4 regions of the Bacillus sp. FSL R5-0422 genome follow, and region 3 is predicted to be linked to each of the others. Evidence: riboswitches for the same ligand, from Rfam matches in the RefSeq annotation. Region 3 holds a riboswitch; each other region holds the start of a gene.
The links. Region 3 has a riboswitch for S-adenosylmethionine ahead of MKX52_RS17795 (5-methyltetrahydropteroyltriglutamate--homocysteine S-methyltransferase). Riboswitches for the same ligand answer to the same signal wherever they lie in the genome.

Region 1 (4,027 bases), 1.4 Mb from region 3:
GTCTGTATTACAAGAAGCGAAAAAACAGCTAGATGAATATTTCAAGGGTGAGCGCCAAGTATTCGATCTCTCGCTCAAGCAAACGGGAACTTTGTTTCAAGAGCAAGTATGGGAAGCACTTTCGGCTATTCCGTATGGTGAATCAAAAAGTTATGGAGATATTGCAGAAACGATTGGTAACCCAAAGGCAGTGAGAGCGATTGGACAAGCCAACAGACGCAATGCAATACCTATTTTTATTCCCTGTCACAGAGTGATTGGAAAAGACCGATCTCTGACGGGCTATGCAGGAACGAAGACAGATATGAAAGCGATTCTGCTTGAATTAGAAGGTATCCCATTTGTTCAAAAATAAATCGATTGACCTGTTCCAAAAGTTTTCCAAGCGACATATCCTTTTATTAAGCTAAAAAAGTTGGTTGAGGGAAAAAGGAGGGCGCTAGGGAATGCTTTGGGACAAAAAGAATAAAATGTATGCCATCACTTCACTATGTGTCAAAATGAACGTTTTGACAGAAGAACAGAAAAACGAAATCTTAGCCAAAACGAATGAAATAAAAAAGCGCGGTGCTCTTAAATAAGAAGTACACGGCGCTTTTTTTATGATCAGAGTGAGATGTTTTCAGCAAACAGGGCATCAATCTCTTCAGTATAGTTCGATGTGATAATCCCTTTCTCTGTAATGATCCCTGAAATGAGATGGTGAGGAGTGACATCAAAGGCGGGATTGAATACCTGAACATCAGGTGGTGCAATTTGGACGCCGTTAAATTCCTTTACTTCCAGCGGGTCACGCTCTTCAATTGGAATATCTGATCCGTCTTTAGTTGAGACATCAAAGGTAGACAGCGGTGCAGCTATAAAAAATGGGATTTGAAAATGCTTGGCTAAAATAGCAAGACTTAACGTGCCAATCTTATTCGCCGCATCTCCATTACGGGCAATACGATCAGCTCCAACAATGACAGCAGAAATTTGCTTTTCCTTCATCGTGTGAGCTGCCATATTATCTGTGATGAGCGTCACATCTACGCCGCCTTGCATGAGCTCCCATGTTGTCAGTCTAGCCCCTTGGAGAACAGGGCGTGTTTCGCAGGCATAAATGTGAAGATCGAGATTTTTCTTTTTCGCTAAATAGAATGGAGCAAGGGCTGTTCCGTAACGGCTTGTGGCGATGGAACCTGCATTGCAAATGGTCATAATCCGATCACCTGATTTAAAGAGCTGGAGTGCATTTTGACCGATTTGTCTGCATGTTTCTTCATCTTCGATTTGAATTTGAATGGCTTCATGGACAAGGTCTGTTTTGGCTGCATTGACTGAAGCTGCACGCTCAATGCGCCGCAACAACCGCTCCAATGCCCAGGCTAGATTCACAGCGGTTGGACGAGCACTGTTTAAATATTCTTTTATCTGAATGACTTCTTGTTGAAACACATCAATGTCTTCTGTCTCAATGTCTTGGGCACTGAGCGCCAGTCCGAAAGCTGCTGTAATGCCAATGGCAGGTGCTCCACGCACTTTTAACGTGACAATGGCATCATACACGTCTTCTTTTGTATATAGATGCTCAAACACGGTTTCTGCCGGTAATTTTTGCTGATTCAGAATGTTAATATGGTTTTCTTCCCATTCGACAGAACGGGGGACTTCAAATTCTTTAGACAAAACCCGTCACTCCTTTACAGATTGCTGGAATAATGCGACGAGGTCAGACGCTGTTTCCACTGCATGATATTGTTTGATGAATGTTTTTCCGAGCGTAAGTGCTGTTTTTTTCTGCTGAATCCGTTTAGATGGTGATGGAATCGCATCAAGATCAGCGGCATGAGCAAGGCCAATCGTTCGGCGGACAAGCTCACAGCCTGCAAAGCCTGTTGCTTCTTTTAAAATACGGTCAAAGGTTGTTTCTAAAAAGCTGTCAGATACACTAAACGCTTCAATGCTGTCTTCTTTCCAAGCCTTTGCGAACACTTCCTTGAAGGTCGCCCATACATTGACGACATGGTCAAAAAGGTGCTGCTGATCGTGTTCATTTTCACGAGACAAAGCGTTTAGGAACAGGTTGGCGATAAAGTGACCGATATCGAATCCGAAGGGACCATAAAAAGCGAATTCTGGATCAATGATCTTTGTTTCCGTCTCACTTGCAAAAATACTGCCTGTATGAAGATCTCCATGAACAAGTGTTTCGGCAGATGTCAGGAAAATACGCTTCAATTCAGCTGCTTTTGCTTGCACTTCAAGATCTGCCCAAAGCGCTTCGGCGACTTCTCTTAATTCTTCTTCAAAATCATTTGTGCTGCTATCAAAGAAAGGATCTGTGAAGACAAGCTTTTCGGTAATGTCACAAAGATCTGGATTCGTAAATTGCTTCACAAATTGTTTTTTGATTTTAGGATTTGTGGCAAAGTCAGAAGTGTAAAAAAGTGTTTTTCCTAAGAATTCTCCGACATGATCAGATAAATGCGGATATTGTTTTCCGGCAATTAGCCCTTTTCTGACGATTTCTAGGTGTGATAGATCCTCCATAGCCGTCACAGCAAGAGCTGTATCTGAATAATAGACTGCTGGTACAAGGTGCGGCGTATATTCTGACTGCTTGATTAGGGCAGCACTTTCGATCCTCGCACGGTCTAATGTAAGTGGCCAGCTCTCTCCGACCACTTTGGCGTAGGGAAGTGCCTGCTTGATAATCAATCCTTTTTCTTGTTTATGGTCAAAAATATGAAAGACGTAATTTAAATTTCCGTCACCGATTTCCGTACATGTCAAATGACTGCTTTCTTGGATCAAGCCAAGTCTAATTGCGAGTGCAACTGCCGAGCTTTCTGTTAATTCTTCATATGATGCCGTAAGTGTAACCAATTGCTTCCCCTCCAAATCATATAAAAAAGCCTCTTTCTCCTGAGAGAAAGAGGCTTGATGTCGTGTATGCTCAAAGCCTCTCTTATCTCTCAGCACATACGTCTGATGGAATTAGCACCGTGCCCTATAAGACAATTGTCTTGGCGCTTACTTGCTGCGCCCCACTTCACAGTGGTATTAACGGTCGGTTGCTGTTGGGGTCAAAAGGCCAAATCCCTCGCCCAACTCTCGATAAGAGAAATCAATATGTAATTGTTTCGTGTCTACTTGCATTTCTTAATTCAAGATATTATCAGAGCTGCAGTTCACATGTCAATCCTTTTTCAAAATTGCTTTACAATTCGTGAAACAATCCATTACAGTGTTTGTATTGCTACGTAACTTGAATAGAAGGTGAAGAAAAATGGAATTTCAGCAGTCAGATGTATTGAAACAATTACCGACACAATTTTTTGCATCCCTTGTGCAAAAAGTGCAGAAAAAAGTGGAGGAAGGCGCAGATATTATTAATTTAGGGCAGGGAAATCCTGATCAGCCAACTCCCGTGCACATTGTAAAAGCGATGCAAGAAGCGGTCGCAAAACCTGAAAATCATCAATACTCCTCATTCCGCGGAACAGCGAGATTAAAAAAGGCTGCCGCTGCCTTTTATGAAAGAGAATATGGGGTTACACTTGATCCGATGACGGAAATTGCGATTTTATTTGGCGGGAAAGCGGGACTTGTTGAGCTGCCGCAATGCTTGCTGAATCCGGGTGATACGCTCCTTGTTCCAGATCCAGGTTATCCTGATTATTGGTCAGGTGCCGTGCTCGCTGGAGCTCAGATGGTGACGATGCCGCTACTTGAGCAAAATGATTTTTTACCTGACTATGACCGGTTGCCTGAGGATGTTAAGAAAAAAGCAAAGTTGATGTATTTAAATTATCCCAACAATCCGACAGGTGCTATGGCAAGCCAATCATTTTTTGAAGAAACCGTGACATTCGCTAAAGATCACAAACTCTGTGTTGTCCATGATTTTGCCTACGGCGGCATTGGGTTTGATGGGGAAAAGCCGATCAGCTTTTTGCAAACAGATGGAGCGAAAGAGACGGGGATTGAAATTTATACATTGTCTAAAACGTATAATATGGCGGGCTGGAGAGTCGGATTTGCA
Region 2 (4,027 bases), 1.2 Mb from region 3:
CCAATATTTATACAAATATAAAAAAAGGGATAAAACCATGATGATTTTATCCCTTTTTCTTTATTTCATTGTCATATGAAAACCCATAAGGTTAAGGTTCTCTTTCACGCTGCTCATTTTTTCTCGTATGTCCAGCCCTCTTTTTGGTAGACTAGGCCGTTTTTCATCAAATGACCTAATGCCCGTTTAAAGGCTGCCTTGCTCATTTGGAATCGTTCGCGGATGTCTTCTGGATCGCTTTTATCTCCATAAGGCATCGCACCATTTCTCGTTCTCATATAAGTTAAGATTTCTTCTGCATCGACAGATAACGCTTCCTGTTTTCTAGGAAGCAGAGACACGTTCACAGTTCCATCCTCTTTCACTGCAATGACGCGTCCTGTCACGGTCGATCCTAATCTTGGCTCTTCCTTTCGTTCTGTCCGGTGGATAAACCCTCGCACCCCTGTATCTGTCAGCATAAACGAGCCTGTCGCAATTAAGCGATAAATTGTTCCAGTGATTTCTTTGTTCATTAAGGTTTCGGGTGCCTCAGTAAATAAGTCACTGATCACATCTTCTGTGGCTGGCTTCGCGAACATTCTACCGTAGCTTGTGACTTTCAGCATACAGTAAAGTTTGTCTCCTTTTTTCGGCCATGCTTCCTCAAAAGGAGGGAGATGTTCTGTTGCGACAAGTGCATCCTTTGACAAGCCAACATCCACAAATGCACCCATGTCTTCTACGACGTCTACGACTTCTACCCAGCCATATGTATGCGCATTGATTGTCGGTATTTTCATCGTTGCAGCTAGCCTTTCTTCATGATCTACGTATAAGTAGACCTCTACTTCATCTTGGTCATCAATATCTTCTGTCATTTCACTACGGTGCAAGAGGACCGAATCTTCACCATCTGTCAAAAAGTAGCCGTATTCCATCTCGTTCTCTATTTGCAAGGTCAGTTGCTCACCTGGTCTCATGTTCTCTTCCTTCCTATCTGCTCGTACAAGAGCGTTCGTTCATCTTTTGATTCACTTTATTCTACTATAATTCTCCTCACATGAACATCTCTAGTTCTGTTAGCTAAAGTGGACAAGCCGGACACGATTTATACCGCTGCCAGCAGAACTCTTTGACTCGTCTCTTCGATAAAGTTTCTTCTTCTCCACGTTGCATGATAAAATAGACGCAATATCTATACATGGAGGTCATGTGTTATGGCAAAAGAAAGCTCATTTGACATTGTATCGAAGGTTGAACTGCCAGAGGTGCAAAACGCCGTTCAAGCAGCGCTCAAGGAAATTAAAAATCGTTATGATTTTAAAGGAAGCAAAAGTGATATTTCTCTTGAAAAAGAAGAGCTCGTGCTCATCTCTGATGATGATTTCAAGCTGGAGCAACTAAAAGATGTACTTGTGACAAAGCTGATCAAACGAAATGTTCCAACTAAAAACATCGACTACGGAAAAACCGAGCATGCCCTTGGCGGAACCGTACGCCAGCGCGCGAAGCTGATCAGCGGAATTGATCAGGACAACGCCAAAAAGATCAATGCACTCATTAAGCAATCCGGCATCAAAGTGAAATCACAATTTCAAGATGACCAAGTGCGTGTAACAGGAAAAAATAAAGATGATTTACAAGAAGTGATTTCTCTTATGCGTAAGGCAGATTTACCGATTGACGTTCAATTTATAAATTTTCGATAAATTTCAAATTTTCCATTGATTATTTCCGATTTTTTCGATACAGTGGATGGAAGTTCAATTCATTGACATGTTCATATCGCTTTCTTATCAAGAGAGGCAGAGGGACTGGCCCTGTGAAGCCTCAGCAACCGGTGTAGTAGAAATCTATTTTCTATGACCAAGGTGCTAAATCCAGCAAGCAACTGCTTGGAAGATAAGAAGAAGAATTACGATACAGCCAAAAAGTCTTCTTCTTATCAGAAGGCTTTTTTTGTTACATAGAAATAAGGAGGAAACCAATGGGCCTATTACAAGACTTACAAAACCGCGTACTGATTGCTGACGGTGCAATGGGAACACTTTTATACTCTTACGGCATTGACCGCTGCTTTGAAGAATTAAATTTATCGAAAGAAGATGAAGTAAAGCGCGTGCACGAAGCATATGTGCAGGCTGGTGCGGACATCATTCAAACAAATACGTACGGCGCAAATTATATTAAACTATCCCGTTACGGTTTAGAGGAAGAAACAAAGCGTATCAATACAAAGGCGGTACAAATCGCAAAAGCAGCCGCAGGTTCTGCTTATGTCCTTGGAACGATTGGTGGCATTCGAACGTTTAACAAAAATGCCTACACGATTGAAGAAATTAAAAGAAGCTTTAGAGAGCAGCTATACATCCTATTAAATGAAGAACCCGATGGAATATTGCTAGAAACGTATTATGACATGGAAGAAGCGAAGGCCGTTCTCCAAATTGCACGCAAAGAAACGACGCTCCCCATTGTCATGAACGTCTCCATGCATGAACAAGGCGTGTTACAGGATGGAACACCGCTTAGGGATGGTTTATCTGAATTGTCCTCTCTTGGCGCAGATGTCGTTGGCATTAACTGCAGGCTAGGTCCTTATCATATGATTCAGGCACTCGAGGGTGTACCGATTTTAGAAAATTCTCATTTATCAGTCTATCCTAACAGCAGTCTTCCCTCACTTGAAGAAGGCAGACTCGTCTATGATACAGATAACGATTATTTCCGAAAAAGTGCACTCGAATTTAGAAATCAAGGCGCACGTATTATCGGAGGCTGTTGCGGAACAACGCCTCAGCATATTCACGCAATGGCTGAAGCGGTCAAGGATTTAGCCCCGATCACTGAAAAAGAAGTGAAAGTTTTAAAAGAAGAAATCATTTCGATTCAAGATCAGCGGACCGAACCAGGACTTGATGAGCTCGCTACGAAAAAACGGACGATCATTGTAGAGCTTGACCCACCGAAGAAGCTGAACTTCGAAAAATTTCTCGTCGCGGCAAAGGAATTAAAGAATGCAGGCATTGATGCCTTGACATTAGCTGATAATTCTCTTGCAACCCCGCGCATTAGCAATGTGGCTTGCGGCGCATTATTGAAACAGCAGCTTGATATGCGTTCACTCGTCCATATCACATGCCGTGATCGTAATTTAATTGGACTTCAATCCCATTTGATGGGTCTCGATACCCTTGGTTTAACTGATATTTTAGCCATTACAGGCGATCCTTCTAAGATTGGGGATTTTCCAGGAGCAACGTCGGTTTATGATTTAACCTCGTTTGATTTGATCCGCCTGATTAAGCAGTTTAACGAAGGCCTTTCTTTTTCAGGAAAGCCGCTTGGGAAAAAGACCAATTTTTCAGTAGCTGGCGCGTTTAACCCGAATGTTCGTCACATTGATAAGGCGGTTAAACGTCTTGAGAAAAAAATTGAATACGGCGCTGATTATTTTATTTCACAGCCTGTATATTCTGAGGAACAGCTTGTGAAAATTCATGAGGAGAGCCGTCATTTAGATAAACCGATTTATATTGGCATTATGCCATTAACAAGCAGCAGAAATGCGGAGTTTATTCACCATGAAATTCCGGGCATCAAATTATCTGATTCCATTCGTGACATTATGGCGAGGGCCGGTGAGGATAAAGAAAAGCAGCGAGCAGAAGGCTTAGCGATTGCCCGCTCTTTATTAGATACAGCCTGCGATTTGTTTAATGGCATTTATTTAATTACCCCTTTCCTACGATCAGACTTAACAGCAGAACTAACCACCTACATTCATCAGAAAGAAAAGGAGTCAAACATCCATGTCAACTATCACTGAACAGCTTAAGAAACGCATCCTCGTCCTTGATGGTGCAATGGGGACCATGATTCAAAATGCCAATCTCACAGCAGAAGACTTTGGCGGCGAAGAGTATGAGGGGTGTAACGAGTATTTGAATGTGACAGCCCCTCACATCATCCGCACGATTCATGAAGAATACCTTGAGGCAAGCGCCGATCTCATTGAAACGAATACGTTCGGAGCTACAAAGCT
Region 3 (4,027 bases):
ATTGGCTTCAGCTATTACATGAGCTTTGTGACAAGTACAGATCCAGAGGTTCTTGGAAAAGTCACTGGTGGTAACCTATTTGAAGGCGTTAAAAACCCTTATCTAGAAGCAAGTGATTGGGGATGGCAAATTGATCCAAAAGGACTTCGTACAACACTAAACCAACTATATGACCGCTACCAAAAACCATTATTTATCGTAGAAAATGGACTGGGAGCTGTCGATCAAGTAGAAGAAGACGGATCCATTCAAGACGATTACCGAATTGATTACCTCAGAAGCCATTTGCTAGAGGCGAGAGAAGCCATTGCAGACGGAGTAGACTTGATGGGTTATACAAGCTGGGGCCCAATTGACCTTGTTAGCGCATCAACAGCTGAAATGAAAAAGCGCTACGGCTTCATTTATGTCGACCGTGATAACGAAGGAAAAGGTACATTAGATAGAAAGAAAAAGAAAAGTTTCGATTGGTATAAACAGGTGATTGCGACAAATGGCGATCATTTAGATGCATAAAAGAAAAAAGACAAACCGTTCATACTGCGGTTTGTCTTTTTTTCGTCATTTGGACTATGAAGTCCACACTTGATCCGCAATCTCAATCACATGACGAAGCTTTTCCCATTGTTGCTCTTCTGTTAACAGATTGCCTTCCTCCGTTGAGGCGAAACCGCACTGTGGACTCAAGCAAATCTGGTTAATGTCGACGTATTGAGCTGCTTCCTCGATTCTTTTTTGAATCTGTTCAGCCGGCTCAAGCTCACCGTATTTTGAAGTGACAAGGCCTAGTACGATTTGGAGGTTTGGGTTCTTCACATAGCGAAGGGGTTCAAAACCGCCAGAACGATCGTCGTCGAATTCTAAAAAGAGACCATCTACATCTAAGCCGGCAAAAATCGTCTCTGCCGCTGCTTCATAACCGCCTTCAGCTGCCCATGTCGATTTAAAGTTCCCACGGCAAATGTGCATAGTGATCACCAAGTCCTCTGGACGATCGGCAACTGCTTCATTGATTGTTTTCGCAAATGACTCACGCAGTTCATCTTCTTCTCGGCCAAAGGCTTTGATTTGTTCATGCCCTTTTTCAGAAAAGAACACGGCCCATGCTGTATCATCCAGCTGTAGATAGCGACAGCCTGCATCATAAAAGGCACGGATGGCTTTTTTATATGCCTGTGCCACATCATGGTGGAATGCCTCTAGGCTGTCGTATACTCCTTCTTCAAGCTTTCCACGGAAAAAGAGCATATTCGGACTTGGAATCGTCATTTTAGCGGTATGATCACCAGCGATGCTGTGAAGGAATCGATAATCTTCCAGCATTGGATGATCTGTAAAATCGATCTTGCCCGTTACTTTGATTCCTCGCGCCTTTGTCGTCGTATTGTGGAATTGAATACCTTGATCTGCTTCAAATCCTTCAACTCCATCGAGTCCCTCAAGAAAGTCAAAATGCCACCAAGCACGTCTGAACTCTCCATCTGTGACAACCTCTAATCCAATTTCCTTTTGTTTCTCCACAATACGAGTGATTTCTTCATTTTCAATTTGTCGGAGTTGCTCTGCTGTCAGTGTACCGTCTGCTTTTTGCTTGCGTGCTTCCTTGATACGTTCTGAACGAAGTAAGCTGCCTACTTGATCTGCGCGGAATGGCGGTTTCGTTGTTTTCTTTCCAATGGTTTGTACTTGTGTCATGTTGAATCCCTTCTTTCTACAGGTTAAAAATCAAATAAAAAAGCTCTTCCTTGGATAAGGAAGAGCATCATATACTGAGAGAACTCTGCCTTATCTTCAAACAAGCATCTGCTTGCTTAAGGAATTAGCACCATTCTGTTCCGAGGAACAGCGGTTGCCGGGTTTCACAGGGCCAGTCCCTCCACCACTCTTAATAAGGTTACCTTTGATTCAATTTTCTTAATAAACATAATTATTCAACTTTTACGAGAGAAAGTCAATGGTTTTTACAGTTAATTTTCTATATGAACAAATCAGCGACGAGAACCCCCGCTAGTCCGACAAGTGAAAGAACGGTCACCATCAATGTCCACGTTTTAAAGGTTTGGGCCATGGACAGGTTAAAGTATTCTTTATAAATCCAGAAACCCGCATCATTCACGTGAGAGAACGTAATGCTGCCGGCACCTGTTGCGATCACCATTAACTCTGGGCTCACACCTGTGAGTCCAATCAAAGGAGCAGAAATGCCAGCCGCTGTGAGTCCGGCGACAGTGGCTGACCCTAAAGATACACGAAGGACCGCAGCAATCAACCAGGTGAGAAGCAGTGGCGAAAGTGTGCTTCCTTGCATGATTCCTGCAATGTATTGATCAACACCGCTATCAATGAGCACCTGTTTAAAAGCGCCACCACCTGCAATAATTAATAAAATCATCGCAATAGAACCGATAGAATCTGTGATTGATTTCATCACATCCTGCATGCTCTTTCCTCTGCCAAGTCCAAACGTGTAGATAGCAAGAAGAACGGAGATTAACAGTGCAATCGCAGGCTCGCCTAAAAACTCAGCGGTTGGCAGTAATGAGGAAGACGGAAAGAAAATTTCTAAAACTGCTCTGAAAGTCATGAGCAATACAGGCAAAATAGCGGTGAAAATGCTGATGCCGAAGCTTGGCATCTCTTCTTCTGTAAATTCCTTTGGATTAAATAAGTTCATTGGAATATGTGCGTGTAACTGATCTTTTTTAAATAATTTTGTAAAGAGAAGTCCGCCTACTAAAACAGCAGGAATCGCTAAAATAATCCCAACTAATAAGGTTTGTCCCATGTTTGCTTGAAAGACATTTGCAATGGCAGTCGGCCCTGGGTGAGGAGGGAGGAAGCCATGTGTGGTGATGAGTGCAGCGACGAGCGGCATACCCACATAAAGCACAGGAAGTCTTGCAGCTTGAGCGATCGTAAAGACTAGTGGAATTAAGATAATGAATCCGGTTTCATAAAATAGAGCAATTCCGATCACAAACCCAGTCAGCATCGTTGCCCATTGAATCTTTCCAATACCGAATCGATCAATGAGTGTCATCGCAATACGCTGAGCTCCGCCAGAATCAGCCATCAATTTACCAAGCATCGCACCAAAACCGAGAACGAGTGCGAGATGCCCGAGCGTACTGCCGAGTCCTTTTTCGACGGAAGCAATCGCTTCAAGTGGTGACATTCCTTCTAAGACAGCGACAATTAAAGAAACAATAATCAAAGATATGAAAGCGTTTAACTTAAAGACAACCATAAGTAAAAGCAATAATAAAACGCCAAGTCCGATAAACACTAACGACATGGTTTTTCCTCCTTTGTGGTGCATAAAGGAGTGTATAAACACCCCCTATGCTTTATCCTTCAAGTATGTCTACAGCTTCTTTTAACGTATCCCTTGAACCAACATTTCCCGGGAAAATCACATAAGACATGAAAGGGAATTTACTATCTTCACCTGTTTGCCAAACGGGAATGCCTGGTTTGATCTGCCCTGCTACGGTTGCGCGTTTCACGTGAAGTCCTCTAGTTCCAATATCACTGGAGGTAATGCCACCTTTGGCAATGAGATACTTAGGGCGAATTGTGAGACGCTGGACAATGCTTGTCACAGCATCACTAATTTTTACAGAAAGCTTTAATTCTTCCTCCTGTCGATCATCCCCAAGGTCAAGCCGTTCTCTTCTTGTATAAACAGCCACAGATTGACCAGATACTAATAATTCTTCAGTTTGCTGAATCACACGGTCAATTTCTTGTTGAAATGCTTCAGGCTCCAGCACGAGGTGTGTATTGAATTCGATCAAAGCTACCTCTTTATTTTGTTGAAGCGCTTTTAATTGATCTGTTGTCTTCTTCACATGAGAACCAATCATAATGAGACCACCGTGTGGGCTTTGTTCTTGTATCAAGTCATGTCTTGTTAATAAGGCACGATCCCCTATACCGCCAAGAACTTTTGTAAGTGCCGCTGCACTTCTGAACATAAGTTGCTTTCCTGCTTGAATGGCTTCTATGAGAGCAGTGACAAAGACTT
Region 4 (4,027 bases), 1.3 Mb from region 3:
AACAGAACAAACATTTGTTACCGACAAACAAAAAACCCTTGCTAGGCAAGGGTTTAAACGATGATTCCGACTGGGCTCGAACCAGCGACCTCTACCCTGTCAAGGTAGCGCTCTCCCAGCTGAGCTACGGAATCGGGTTATGTATCAGTTCTGGGGTTTCTGTTACTGACAGTCTCTATTATATAACCTTCATGATCCATCGTCAATGGTTTTGTTCAAAAAAGGTCAAAAAGCCGGCAGCTGTGCCGGCTTTTTCTCACCTTCATGATTGGTTGACAAGAACGGGCTTTAATTGATCGAGTGCTTGTTTGAAGTCGCGTTTGAGGTCTTCTCCGTTTTCAACTCCAACACTTAAACGAAGCAATCCATCTGTAATTCCTCTTTTTTCTCTTTCTTCTTTTGGCATAGCCGCATGTGACATTTTGGCTGGGTATGACAGAATGGATTCGACGGCGCCAAGGCTGACAGCAAATACAGGTAATGTGACAGCGTCTACTAATTCTTTGACTGCTGCTTCGTTTTCTAATTCAAATGAGAGAACGGCTCCAGCTCCGCTTGCTTGCTTTCGCTGAATGTCTGCCCCCGGATGGTCATCTAAGCCTGGATAGTATACTTTTTTCACCGCTGGATGTTCTTTCAGGAATGAAGCGAGTTTAAATGCCGTTTGGCTTGCTTTTTCTAATCTCACCTGAAGGGTTTTTAACCCTCTTAACACAAGCCAGCAGTCCTGCACGCCAAGGACCGCACCGAATGAGTTTTGCAGCGAATAGAGTTCCTCTCCCAGCTTCTCATCTTTCACCACCGCTAAGCCTGACAGCACATCACTGTGACCGCTCAAAAATTTCGTTGCGCTGTGCAGGACAACGTCAACGCCAAGGTCGAGCGGACGCTGAAGAGCCGGTGTTAAAAATGTATTATCTAAAAATGTCAGACAGTCATGTTCTTTCGCAAGCTGGACGACGCCCTCTATATCCGTAATTCCTAGCGTCGGGTTTGACGGTGTTTCCATGTAAATGACCTTCGTATTCGATTGAATGCCTTTTTTGACTTCATTCAAATCCGTCATGTCCACAAAGGTATGCTCAATGCCGAATCTCGAAAGAACTTGGGTGATCATACGAAATGTACCACCATACACATCTCTTGTGACAAGGACGTGATCTCCTTTTGATAATAGAAGAAAAGCAGTGGAGATGGCTGCCATGCCAGATGCAAAAGCAAGCCCTCTCGTTCCTCCTTCTAGCGCCGCAATCGTATCCTCTAACGCTTGACGTGTAGGAGTCCCCGATCTTGAGTAGTCATATTGACCAAAATCATCAAAGCTGCTTTGATGAAAGGTGGACGCATGCTGAATCGGCACACTGACTGCACCTGTTGAACGGTCTGTTTTGAATGCGTTATGAACGAGTTGGGTTTCGAATGTCCAATCATGTGTGGTCATTTGGCATGTACCTCCTCTTTTACTTGTGATAGTGCCTGCTTTAGGTCTGCCTTCAGGTCATCTACGTGCTCAATACCAACGGAGAAACGGAGCAGTTTGTTACACACACCGTTTGCAATGCGAATTTCCTCAGGAATATCCATGTGCGTTTGCGTCGCAGGATACGTGATAAAACTTTCAATTCCGCCAAGACTTTCAGCAAAACAAATCGTTTTCAGCTGCTTTAAAAATGGATTGACCCAGTCTTCTTCGGCTACACGGAATGACAGCATTCCTCCCTTGCCTGGGTAAAGGACATCTTGAATTTCTGGCTGTTTCTTTAAAAACTCGGCTAGCTCCTGCGCATTTGCCTCGTGCTGGCGCATTCTAAGAGCCAGTGTTTTCATCCCTCTCATTAATAGCCATGAGTCAAATGGTGATAGAACCGCTCCAATCGCGTTTTGATGCTGGAACATGTCTTCAGACAACTGCTCTCCTTTTGTGACGACAAGCCCTGCAAGAACGTCATTATGTCCGCCTAAATATTTGGTTGCGCTATGAATCACAATGTCCGCTCCAAGCGTAATCGGCTTTTGCAAAACAGGTGTGTAAAAGGTGTTATCGACAATGACCAAAGCGCCATGTTCTTTTGCAATCTTCGCTATTTTTTGAATATCCGCTTCTTGCATAAGTGGATTTGTCGGCGTCTCAATAAAGACTGCTTTTGTGTTTGTTGTGATTTTAGAGCGTAAACAGTCTTCATCTGAAAAATCATCGTAAAGAAAACGTAAGCCGTACTTTTTCCATTCGTTTTCAAACAAACGGTATGTACCGCCATATAGGTCTGATGAGACGATGAGTTCATCACCACTTTCAAATAGCGCCATGATCGTTTGGATCGCAGCCATTCCCGAACTGAAGGCAAATCCGGCCGTCCCTTCTTCGAGTGAAGCAATCGCATCCTCTACAAGCTGCCTTGTTGGGTTTTTCGTTCGAATGTAATCAAATCCGGTTGATTCCCCTATGCCTCTATGTCTGTATGCTGTTGAAAGATAAACGGGGGGACTGACCGTACCAGTCGCCTCTTCGCTACGGTTTCCAATTTGCGCTAATGTCGTTTCCACATGTTCTGTCATTTGACACCATCCTAAGTAAAAATCTGATTTCAAAACAGAAAACCCCTTCTTCATAAGAAGAAGGGGTTTTAATCGCTTCCTCTTATCTTCCAAGCAAAAAAGCTGCTTGCTGGATTTAGCACCTTGGTACATCACATGAAGTGATGCATACCGGTTGCTGAGGTTTCAAAGGGCCAGTCCCTCCACCTCTCACGATAAGAATGTGTTGTCTGTCTGTTCTAATTCTTAATACTGTAACGCATTAAATCTCATTTTTCAAGAGGAATCTGAACAATTAATTGAAATTTTCTGTATTTTATAACAGATTCGGTGTTAACTGAATTGAATGCATGTTAGCATATAGGAACAACGCTATTTTTCATGTTACAATGAATGGAAACGTTTCACTTTGTGATGAAATCGGTTAGCTGGAGGAATGGATTATGGTGAAGAAAACAGGCATTATTCAAGAAGAAACCTTACATTCAAAAGAACTTGGGGCGGATATGACCCTTTTGATCTATTTGCCAGTCAATTACTCCCCCCTTTATACATATCATGTCATCATTGCCCAAGATGGTCATGATTATTTCCGTTTAGGCAAAATAGGCAGACAGGCAGAAGAATTGATGCAAAACAAAGAAATGGAACGCTCTATTATCATTGGTGTCCCTTATGAAAATGTCACCGAAAGAAGGAATACGTATCATCCAGATGGCACAAAATTTGAGGCGTATAAACGCTTTTTAGCAAATGAACTTGTCCCTTATATTGATATGCACTATCCAACCTATCAAATTGGCTCAGGACGCACGTTTATTGGTGATTCTCTGGGTGCTACGATTTCTCTTATGACAGCGATTGATTATCCTTCTTTATTTGGCGGGCTCATTTTGCAGTCACCTTACGTTGATGATTCAGTCTTAGAAGCTGTTAAACAGTCGACAGCCCTTTCTCATTATGCGATTATCCATCAAATTGGACTGGAAGAAACGGCTGTGAAAACGACAGATGGTCAAGTGCTCGATTTTATTCAGCCGAACGACGATTTAAAGGCACTTCTTGAACAGTCAGGTGCAGATTATTTATTTGAGACATTCGAAGGGGATCATAAATGGACGTTTTGGCAACCGCTCATTGCGTCTTCGTTAAAAAGAATGCTCCCATATTCGTTAATCAACTGAATTTTGTTATAATAAACAATAATAAATACTTTCTTAATCAGGAGGGAACAAGATGAAATACGGAGTTGTTTTATTTCCATCAAAAAAATTGCAAGATATTGCGAACTCTTACCGGAAGCGTTATGATCCGAACTATGCACTCATACCGCCTCATTTAACACTTAGAACACCTTTTGAATTAACGGATCTAGAAGCGGCTGATGTCGTCTCAACGCTAAGAGAGTATGCAAAAAATGCTTCTCCTATTACATTACGTATTAAAAAATTCAGTTCATTCGCTCCTGTAAACAACGTTATTTATATGAAAG

Region 1: it holds a riboswitch for S-adenosylmethionine, as region 3 does, so the genes downstream of both, mtnK (S-methyl-5-thioribose kinase) here and MKX52_RS17795 (5-methyltetrahydropteroyltriglutamate--homocysteine S-methyltransferase) in region 3, are expected to answer to the same signal.
Region 2: it holds a riboswitch for S-adenosylmethionine, as region 3 does, so the genes downstream of both, MKX52_RS05255 (bifunctional homocysteine S-methyltransferase/methylenetetrahydrofolate reductase) here and MKX52_RS17795 (5-methyltetrahydropteroyltriglutamate--homocysteine S-methyltransferase) in region 3, are expected to answer to the same signal.
Region 4: it holds a riboswitch for S-adenosylmethionine, as region 3 does, so the genes downstream of both, MKX52_RS05710 (methionine biosynthesis PLP-dependent protein) here and MKX52_RS17795 (5-methyltetrahydropteroyltriglutamate--homocysteine S-methyltransferase) in region 3, are expected to answer to the same signal.

What each region holds. Positions count from the first base shown of each region.
Region 1 covers NZ_CP152014.1:1,260,831-1,264,857, forward strand. Annotated here, with positions in the region: gene MKX52_RS06315 (methylated-DNA--[protein]-cysteine S-methyltransferase) at 1-355, shown strand, start outside; gene MKX52_RS06320 (hypothetical protein) at 447-581, shown strand; gene mtnA (S-methyl-5-thioribose-1-phosphate isomerase) at 607-1,668, opposite strand; gene mtnK (S-methyl-5-thioribose kinase) at 1,675-2,868, opposite strand; SAM riboswitch class I at 2,948-3,106, opposite strand; gene MKX52_RS06335 (pyridoxal phosphate-dependent aminotransferase) at 3,272-4,027, shown strand, end outside.
Region 2 covers NZ_CP152014.1:1,066,855-1,070,881, reverse strand. Annotated here, with positions in the region: gene MKX52_RS05265 (S1 RNA-binding domain-containing protein) at 114-962, opposite strand; gene MKX52_RS05260 (YajQ family cyclic di-GMP-binding protein) at 1,200-1,691, shown strand; SAM riboswitch class I at 1,773-1,891, shown strand; gene MKX52_RS05255 (bifunctional homocysteine S-methyltransferase/methylenetetrahydrofolate reductase) at 1,970-3,811, shown strand; gene metH (methionine synthase) at 3,795-4,027, shown strand, end outside.
Region 3 covers NZ_CP152014.1:3,465,124-3,469,150, reverse strand. Annotated here, with positions in the region: gene MKX52_RS17800 (glycoside hydrolase family 1 protein) at 1-516, shown strand, start outside; gene MKX52_RS17795 (5-methyltetrahydropteroyltriglutamate--homocysteine S-methyltransferase) at 571-1,695, opposite strand; SAM riboswitch class I at 1,783-1,895, opposite strand; gene MKX52_RS17790 (gluconate:H+ symporter) at 1,976-3,295, opposite strand; gene MKX52_RS17785 (four-carbon acid sugar kinase family protein) at 3,348-4,027, opposite strand, start outside.
Region 4 covers NZ_CP152014.1:1,148,066-1,152,092, reverse strand. Annotated here, with positions in the region: tRNA gene MKX52_RS05720 (tRNA-Val) at 62-134, opposite strand; gene metC (cystathionine beta-lyase) at 263-1,441, opposite strand; gene MKX52_RS05710 (methionine biosynthesis PLP-dependent protein) at 1,438-2,556, opposite strand; SAM riboswitch class I at 2,636-2,757, opposite strand; gene MKX52_RS05705 (esterase family protein) at 2,979-3,719, shown strand; gene MKX52_RS05700 (YjcG family protein) at 3,772-4,027, shown strand, end outside.